DNA from 2 places in the Amycolatopsis roodepoortensis genome. Region 2 is predicted to be linked to the other one. Evidence: predicted binding sites of a transcription regulator. Region 2 holds the regulator's gene; the other holds the start of a gene.
The links. Region 2 encodes HspR, which represses chaperone genes until heat shock. Its sites were predicted from a motif close to ANNTTGAGTNNNNNNNACTCAANNT; they were not measured.

Region 1: the regulator HspR is predicted to act here: its motif matches at 1,693-1,717, upstream of NQK81_RS03960 (adenylate cyclase).

The regions. Positions count from the first base shown of each region.
Region 1 is NZ_CP102415.1:795,628-799,741, reverse strand. Features, by position in the region: gene NQK81_RS03965 (hypothetical protein) at 1-721, opposite strand, end outside; gene NQK81_RS03960 (adenylate cyclase) at 724-1,692, opposite strand; gene NQK81_RS03955 (hypothetical protein) at 1,830-2,237, shown strand; gene NQK81_RS03950 (hypothetical protein) at 2,253-2,633, opposite strand; gene NQK81_RS03945 (hypothetical protein) at 2,666-3,184, opposite strand; gene NQK81_RS03940 (hypothetical protein) at 3,493-3,726, shown strand; gene clsA (cardiolipin synthase ClsA) at 3,764-4,114, shown strand, end outside.
Region 2 is NZ_CP102415.1:5,151,896-5,156,009, reverse strand. Features, by position in the region: gene dnaK (molecular chaperone DnaK) at 1-577, shown strand, start outside; gene grpE (nucleotide exchange factor GrpE) at 574-1,329, shown strand; gene dnaJ (molecular chaperone DnaJ) at 1,363-2,535, shown strand; gene NQK81_RS24525 (heat shock protein transcriptional repressor HspR) at 2,541-2,969, shown strand; gene NQK81_RS24520 (DUF305 domain-containing protein) at 3,254-3,850, opposite strand; gene NQK81_RS24515 (lytic polysaccharide monooxygenase) at 3,847-4,114, opposite strand, start outside.

The sequences.
Region 1 (4,114 bases), 4.4 Mb from region 2:
GCTCGCCGATCTGCGGGTCGTTGTAGTACGAAGACTGGTTCGGCAGCACGAAGTAGACGTGCCACTTGCGGGCCAGCTCCCGGTACACCGAGGCCGGGTCGATGTCCTCCCGCACGTCGTCCCCGATCACGCGGCGGATGTGGCGCGCCTCCAGCGCCGGCTTGTTCAGCTCGTCGCCGATGATGAACAGGTAGCCCTTGCGGCCGCGGTTCTGCCACGCGTCGGTCACGACGTGCCGGGCCATGAAGTACGCGGCCAGTTCGTAGGACTCGCTCTTCTGCCCGCCGCCACCGCCTTCGAGGAAGATCGTGCGCAGCTGCTCGTCCATCCGGTTGTCCGATTCGAACTGCCCGACCTGCAAGGGAACCCGGTCGCTGTCGGCGTCGCCGATCGCGCCGAACATCACCTGCGGGTCGGCCAGGTACCCCCGGCGCTTCAGCAGGCCGTGCAGCTTGCCGAGCTTGCCCTGCATGACCCGCGGTACCCGGCGCATCGAGCCGGTGACGTCGAACAGCACCGCGATCGGCGTCGAATCGGTGTGGTCGGCCGAATCCCGGCATTCCCGGACGGCGTTCAGCGGGTCGAGCGCCGGTGCGACCTTCCAGTCTTTCGCGGGCTTGGAGCGGAGATCGGCGGTGTAGCCGAAGTCGTCCTCGCCCTTGGCCTTCCGGAAGGTCTTCGCGGCGGCGTAGGCGTTGTCGTCCCAGTGTCCGTGTCCCATGGTCAGGCTCCTGTCTCGGGGATGGTGAAGGGTCGGAAGGTGCGGGGGCCGTAGAGGTCGTCGAGCAGCGCGTCGTACTCGTCGAGCAGATCGGCGGCGTCGGGTCGTTGCGCCGGAGCTTCCTGCGTGCACCAGGTCGCGAACTCGCGTTGGCGGGTTTCGTCCGGTGCAAGGAGTTCCAGCATCATGCGGTGGAGCATGTGAACGTCGGTGGCTGTGGTCACCGGAAGTCCTTTGTGGACTTCCGGTGGGTAGTGGATGGACTTGTCCGCCGCCAGCGGGAGCACACCGTCCTCGACGGCGAAGGACCACCCGACGACGACGATGCCGTGTTGTCCCGGATGGACGAGCACGTTGTCCGCGGTGAGGTGGCCGTGGACGACACCCGCCCGGTGCGCGCCCGCCACGGCACGCAGGAGGCGGCGGTGCATCCACGCGTAGTCGCGGCCGTCGAGCCCGCCGGGAAAGGCCTTCCCGATATCGGCGAGGGTGACGAACCCGTCGACGAGCGGATCGAGGACGCTGAACGCTCGGTCGCCCCTGGCCACCGGACCCGAGGTGTCCAGCAGTCGCGGGTAGTAGGGGCGCAGCCATCGGTGCCGTTCGGTGAAGCCGTCGAGCTTGCGTAGCGCCGTCCACTCGGCGTGGATCAGCGGGTTGAGCGCCGGGTCGCGGACGAGTTTCACCAGATGCGGCCCGGTCGTCCGGTAGGTCGTCGCGACACTGCCCACCGCGTGCGGCGCGGTGAGGGTGTACGCCGACGTCGCCGTGGTGACCGTCTGGCGCCGGGAGCGTTTCCAGTCGTCGTGGAGGCGGTTGAGGGTGGCGGCGGCGCGGTGGGCGCGCTCGTCGCCGGGGTTGCGGTCGGGGTGGAGAACGGCCGCCAGTTCGCGGTAGCGATGGCGCGCGAACAGAGCGGCCGCGTCGACCGTGTTCTCGATCATCGTCACGGCGTCTTCCCTGGTGAGCATAGTTTGAGTCTAGACGACTCTTACCTGGGTTCGCAAGGGGGTGGGTACAAATCCCGTGCCGTGCCGCCACGTCGGCGAATAGCCTGGAACGGCCGAACGAAAGGACTTTCTTGTCAGGTGAACCGCGGAGTTCCAAGATGCCCGCCCGGACGCTGCTGGCCGGGATCCCGCTCGTCTTCCTGTTGTGGGTGACCGGGGAAGCCCTCGCCGACCGTGTCCGCGAACTGGATACCGGGCAGGACGTCACGGTCACCGGCGTCTCCGGATGCGTCGAGGACGGCCCGCCGATGAGCGGCCGGTTTCCCTATTGCACGGCCAAGTGGCGGTTCGACGACGGGCGCACCGGTCACGGGAGGATCGACGGCGAAAGAGTCGAGAAAGGCGACCGGATCTTCGCCGTCGACGGATTCGCCTACTCGTCGAGGTCCAATCGGGTCTTGAGTCTGTGGATGGTCGTGCTGTGCGGCCTGGTCTTGCTGGGCATGCTGATCGGACTCGGTGTCCTGTACCGGATGGACCGGAGTCGGCGGCGTCGCGAGCGGTGACGCCGCCGGGTGTTCTCAGCTCCGGGTGGCTTCGATCTGGCGCTCGTCCTCGGTCGAGCAGCTCGTCACCGGATCGTTCGGCCCGCTCCCGCAGGTCCAGGGGCCGACCACCACGGGGCCGGGCCCCTGCGGTGACGCCGCCTCGGCCGGCGTCAGCTTGGCGAAGTACTCCGTGAGCACCTGCGTCGCTTCGGCGCACTCGGCCTTGCCGCGGACGACGACCTTGTTCTTCGCGCCCTGGAATCCGGTGACCTCGCCACAGGGCGTACCGGCCAGGACCTGATCGGCCGCGGGGGCGGGGGAGGGCGGCGGCGCGGCGGCGGGAGCGGGGTCCGCGCCGCAGCCGCTCAGCAGGACGACGGCGAACGCGGCGGGGAGCACGGCGAGGCTCTTCATGGGCCCTTCTTCTCGAGGATGGTTCATCCGGTTCATTCCACGGGGACGACGGCGGCGAACACGTTCTGATCGCCCTTGCTGCAACTGGTTCCGCCCTGCGCGGCGGGAGCGCCGGAGACGCACAGCCAGCCGTCCACGGTCTCGCTGACCGGTTCGTCCGAGCCCGCGGACTGCCGTCCGGCGATCGTCTTGTGGAACGAACCGACGATCCCGGTCGCGTCCGCGCACGAGACCCCGGGGCCGTTGAGCACCTGCAGGGTCAGCCCGCTGGCCGCGGTGACCGTCCCGCACGAACCCTGAACCGGTTCAGCGGGTTTCGGCTGGGAGGTGGGAACCGGGGCGGCGGACCGGCTCGGCGCGGTCTGCGACGGGATCGGCGGCACCGGCACGCTGGACACCGCGGTGGGAAGCGAGGGCGGCGAGGCCGACATCAAGGTGACAGGCGGTGGCGGATCTTCGCCCGAACAGGCGGCGAGCGTTCCGACGGCGGCACAGACGGCGCAGGCCGCGAACAGGCGCCGCCACGTTCCCATGGTGGTCGAGACGGGCAAGGCGATCCTTTCGTCGGCCGGTCGTGGCCGGCCCATTCTCACCCGGCCGGGCCCGATCCCGTGGCATTGAGCCACGTTCGATTCGCGGGAGGCTATCGCGCCCCCGCCGCCGTGCTTCGTGAGGACCGCCCGGTGACTGTCCATTGTGGACGATTAACATGCCGTTCACAGCGCGACAACATCCTGCTGTCGTTGCGAACCGATCGGACGAATCCGGCGTGGAGCCGTTAACGCGCGGCCCCGTTCTGCCGAAAACAAAGGTAGCGCTCCGGCGTGTCCCAGTCCCCGTCACCGAAACCGTGAGAGCGATGAAGACCGACGAACAGACCGACCCCGCGTCACCCCAGGCCACCGCACCGGCGAGCACGGAACTGCCACCGACGGCACCGTGCACCGTCGTCTGGTGTGGCGGCCGCCCGTACGTCCTCGAAACCTCCGCCGGCCACAACCGCTGGATGGGCACCGATCACCGGGGCAGGCCCGTGGCGCTGACCAGCGCGGACCTGCAACGCCGCGGCTGGACCCACACCCGGGCCAGCTGACGCGGGAGGACCTGCCGCCGCTGGCTAGGCTGAGCGGGTGAGTACGCCCCCCGAACCGAGCGTGACCAGCGAAGAGCCTTCCCTGCTGCGGCAGGCCCTGAATGTTCCCAACATGCTTTCGATCCTCCGGCTCGCCGGGGTGCCGGTCTTCCTGTGGCTGCTCCTCGGCCCGAAGGAGGACGGCTGGGCGCTCGCGCTGCTCGTGTTCAGCGCGCTCACCGACTGGCTCGACGGCAAACTCGCCCGCTGGCTCAACCAGATGTCCCGGCTCGGCCAGCTGCTCGACCCCGCCGCCGACCGGCTCTACATCCTCGCCACCCTCATCGCCTTCCTGATCCGCGACATCATCCCGTGGTGGCTGGTGGTCCCGCTGGTCGTCCGCGAGGCC
Region 2 (4,114 bases):
GCTGACCGGTCTCCCGCCCGCCCCGCGTGGCGTGCCCCAGATCGAGGTCACCTTCGACATCGACGCCAACGGCATCGTGCACGTCCTCGCGAAGGACCTCGGCACGAACAAGGAGCAGTCGATGACGATCACCGGTGGCTCCGCGCTGCCGAAGGACGACATCGAGCGCATGGTCAAGGACGCCGAGGCGCACGCCGAGGAGGACAAGCAGCGCCGCGAGGAGGCGGAGACCCGCAACCAGGCGGAGACGCTGGTCTACCAGACCGAGAAGTTCGTCAAGGACAACGAGGACAAGCTGCCCGACGAGCTCAAGGGCAAGGTGAAGTCCGCGATCGACGAGGCCAACGAGGCGCTCAAGGGCACCGACTCGGCGAAGATCCGCGAATCCATCGAGAAGCTGAACACCGCTTCGCAGGAGCTGGGCACCGCGCTCTACGCCAACGCCACCCCGGGCGCCGAAGGTGCCGCCGGTGAAGGCGCCGCCGGTGCGGCGGGCGCGGGCACCGGTTCGCAGGCCAAGGCGGACGACGTCGTCGACGCCGAGATCGTCGAAGAGGACGAGAAGGACAAGAAGTGACGGGACGCTACGACGAAACCGAGGGCCGGGGCCCGGACGAACCGGTGGTCGTGCGGGACCGTAGGCGGATCGATCCGCTGACCGGTGAGGTCCGCTCGGCCGCCCCGGCCGCCGAAACCCAGGACGGCCCGAAGCACGCCGCTCCGGCCGAAGACACCGTCGAACCGGAGCCCGCGGCCCACGCGGGCCCCGGCCTCGGGGAGTCCATCGTGGACGACTCGGTGTCGGTGGCCACCGGGCTGGAGAAGGAGCTGGCGGAACGCACCGCCGACCTCCAGCGGCTCCAGGCCGAGTACGCCAACTACCGCAAGCGCGTGGACCGCGACCGCGAGCAGGTCGTCGCCGGCGCGAAGGCGTCGGTCGTCAACGACCTGCTCCCGCTGCTCGACGACCTCGAGCGCGCGGAGCAGCACGGCGATCTGACGGGCGCCTTCAAGTCGGTCGGCGAGAAGCTCGTCGGAAGCCTGCAGCGGTCGGGTCTCGAAGCGTTCGGCACCGAGGGCGAGCCCTTCGACCCGAGCGTCCACGAGGCGGTCCAGCACAGCACGTCGCCGGACGTCTCCGGCCCGACGGTCACCGTGGTCATGCGCCGCGGCTACCGCTTCGGCGAGCGCGTGCTGCGCCCGGCGATGGTCGGGGTCACCGACCACGAGCCCGGTGCCGCCCCGGCGGCGCAGGACGCTCCGGTGGACCCGCCCGTGGGTGGCGAACTGCCGCTCGAGGGCGAACTTTTCGATGAGAACAACCGCTGATCGGCGATACGGCGTGAAAGGAGGAGACGTTCGGTGAGTGCACGGGAATGGATCGGTAAGGACTTCTACCGTGAGCTGGGCGTCTCCTCCGACGCCACCGCGGACGAGATCAAGAAGGCCTACCGCAAGCTGGCCAAGGAGAACCACCCCGACGCCAACGCGGGCAACGTGGAGGCCGAGAAGAAGTTCAAGGCGGTCTCCGAAGCGTACGGCGTTCTTTCCGACGCGTCCAAGCGCAAGGAGTACGACGAGGCCCGCCGCCTCTTCGGCTCCGGCGGTCCCGGCGGCTTCGGCTTCCCGGGGGCCGGCGGTGGCGGCGGATTCGACGTCGGCGACATCTTCGGCCAGGCGGGTCAGCAGCAGGGCGGGTTCGGCGGTCTCGGTGACATCCTCGGCGGGCTCTTCGGCCGCCGAGGCGCCGCCGCCGGTGCCACCGCGAACCGGCCGCAGCGCGGCTCGGACGTGGAGACCGACGTCCGGATCGACTTCGCCGAGGCGGTCAAGGGCGCGACCCTGCCGCTGCGGCTGTCGAGCCCGGCGACCTGTTCCACCTGCGGCGGGAACGGTGCGAAGCCGGGGACCTCCCCGAGGACGTGCGCGACCTGCCAGGGCAGCGGGCTGGTCAGCCGGAGCCAGGGCGCGTTCGCGTTCTCGGAGCCGTGCCGTGACTGCCGCGGCCGCGGCACGATCATCGACGATCCCTGCCCGGAATGCGCGGGCGAGGGCATCAGCACCCGCACCCGCACGCTGACCGTGCGGATCCCGCCGGGCGTCGCCGACGACCAGCGGATCCGGCTGGCTGGTCAGGGCGAGCCGGGCCGTGGCGGCGCGCAGCCGGGCGATCTGTACGTCCGCGTGCACGTCGCTCCGCACGCGGTGTTCGGGCGCAAGGATCTCGACCTGACGATCACCGTGCCGGTGTCCTTCTCGGAACTGGCCCTCGGCGGCACGATCACCGTGCCGACGCTGGAGGGCAAGGTCTCACTGAAGGTGCCGCAGGGCACGGCGAGCGGCCGCGTGCTCCGGGTGCGCGGCAAGGGGATCGCGAAACGCGACGGCTCGCAGGGCGATCTGCTGGTCACCCTGCAGGCGGCCATCCCGGCCAAACTGGACGACAAGGCCCGTGAAGCGCTGGAGGCCTACGCGGAGGCCATGGCCGATCACGATCCGCGACCGGAGATCACCGAACTTCTCGAAGGCAGGTGAGCACGATGTTCGGCGGGCTGCCGCACGGTGCGGACGAGGACACCCCCGTGTTCGTCATTTCGGTGGCGGCGCAGCTTTCCGGCCTGCACGCGCAGACCCTGCGGTCCTACGACCGCCAGGGTCTCGTGTCGCCGGGCCGGACGTCCGGTGGTGGACGCCGTTACTCGATGCGGGACATCGCGTTGCTGCGCGAAGTGCAGCGACTGTCCCAAGAGGACGGTGTCAACCTCGCGGGCATCAAGCGGATCATCGAGCTGGAGAACCAGGTCGACGCGCTGCGCGCACGGATCGCCGAACTGACCGACGAGCTCACGGCGGCGTACGTCGCCGCCGAACAGACCGCCGCGGCCGTGCACGCCTCCTACCGCAAGGACCTCGTCCCGCTGCGGCAGCAGACGGCCCTCGTGGTCTGGAAGCCCAAGAAACGCAATTAGTCCTCTGAATGCGGGGGCGAGGCAAGGTGGCAGGTTGCGAAAGCCACTTTCGCAACCTTCAACGTTGCGAAAGTGGCTTTTGCAACGTCGGTGGCGGTGAGCGGTCGGACCTGGTGGCCGCTGCCCGAGGGGCTTGCGCTATGCAGCCGACCTGCCCCTGTTCGTGAACCTCGCGCCCGAGACGTGTCGCGAAAGCCACTTTCGCGACGTCTGATGTCCCGAAAGTGGCTTTCGCGACACAGTCGCTTTTGCCTCTCACGAACGCCTTCAGAGGACTAAACGCGTCATTGGCCGGGCACCAGGGTCCGGATCTGCTGGACCTCGCCGGTGCGCGAGTCCATGATCCGCTGGGCCAGCGCCTTCGCCTCCGGGTTCTTGCCGTCCTTCAGTTCGGTCCTCGCCAGCGCGACCCCGTTGTGCTGGTGCGCGACGAAGATGTCGGCGAAGTCGAGGCTGAACTCCGCACCATCCTTTTTGGACAGTGCTTCGAGCAGTCCCTTGTCGGTGAGCCCGTCGCCGCCGTGATGGTGGTGCGCGTGCGGATCCGCCGAGCCCGTCTCGGGTTTGCCCCAGGCCTTCAGCCAGTTCCGCATGTCGGTGGTCTCGGTCTGCTGCGTCGCCTCGATGGCGGCCGCGAGATTCGTCAGCTCCTGCTTCTGCCCCTGCTTGGTCTTCACCAGCTTGACGATCTCCACGCCCTGGTCGTTGTGGGCGATCATCATCTGCAGGAACATCACGTCGGCGTCGTTGTACTGCGCGGACGCCGCCGCCGACTGGGGGACCGGGGAGATCGGGGCGCCGGCGTTGGTCGGTGAGCCGTCGCCGGACCCGCAGCCCGCGAGGGCCACGAGACCGGCGACGAGAACGAGGGCCAGCTTCACTGGCGCGTCCACAGCGCGGGCGTGTTCGGCGGTTCCCAGCCTTGGATCGCCGTATGCGCCATCTGGCACCGGTAGGTGGCGCCGCCGTAGGTCACCGTGCTGCCGACCGTGTAGGACGTCCCGGCCGCCCAGGTGCCGCCGGCGGGCGGGTTGGTGGTGCTGGTGGGCGGGTTCGACGTGGTCGGCGGGTTGCTGGTCGTCGGCGGGTTCGACGTCGTGGGCGGGTTGCCGCCGCCGATCTGCAGGTCGATGCAGCTGTAGAAG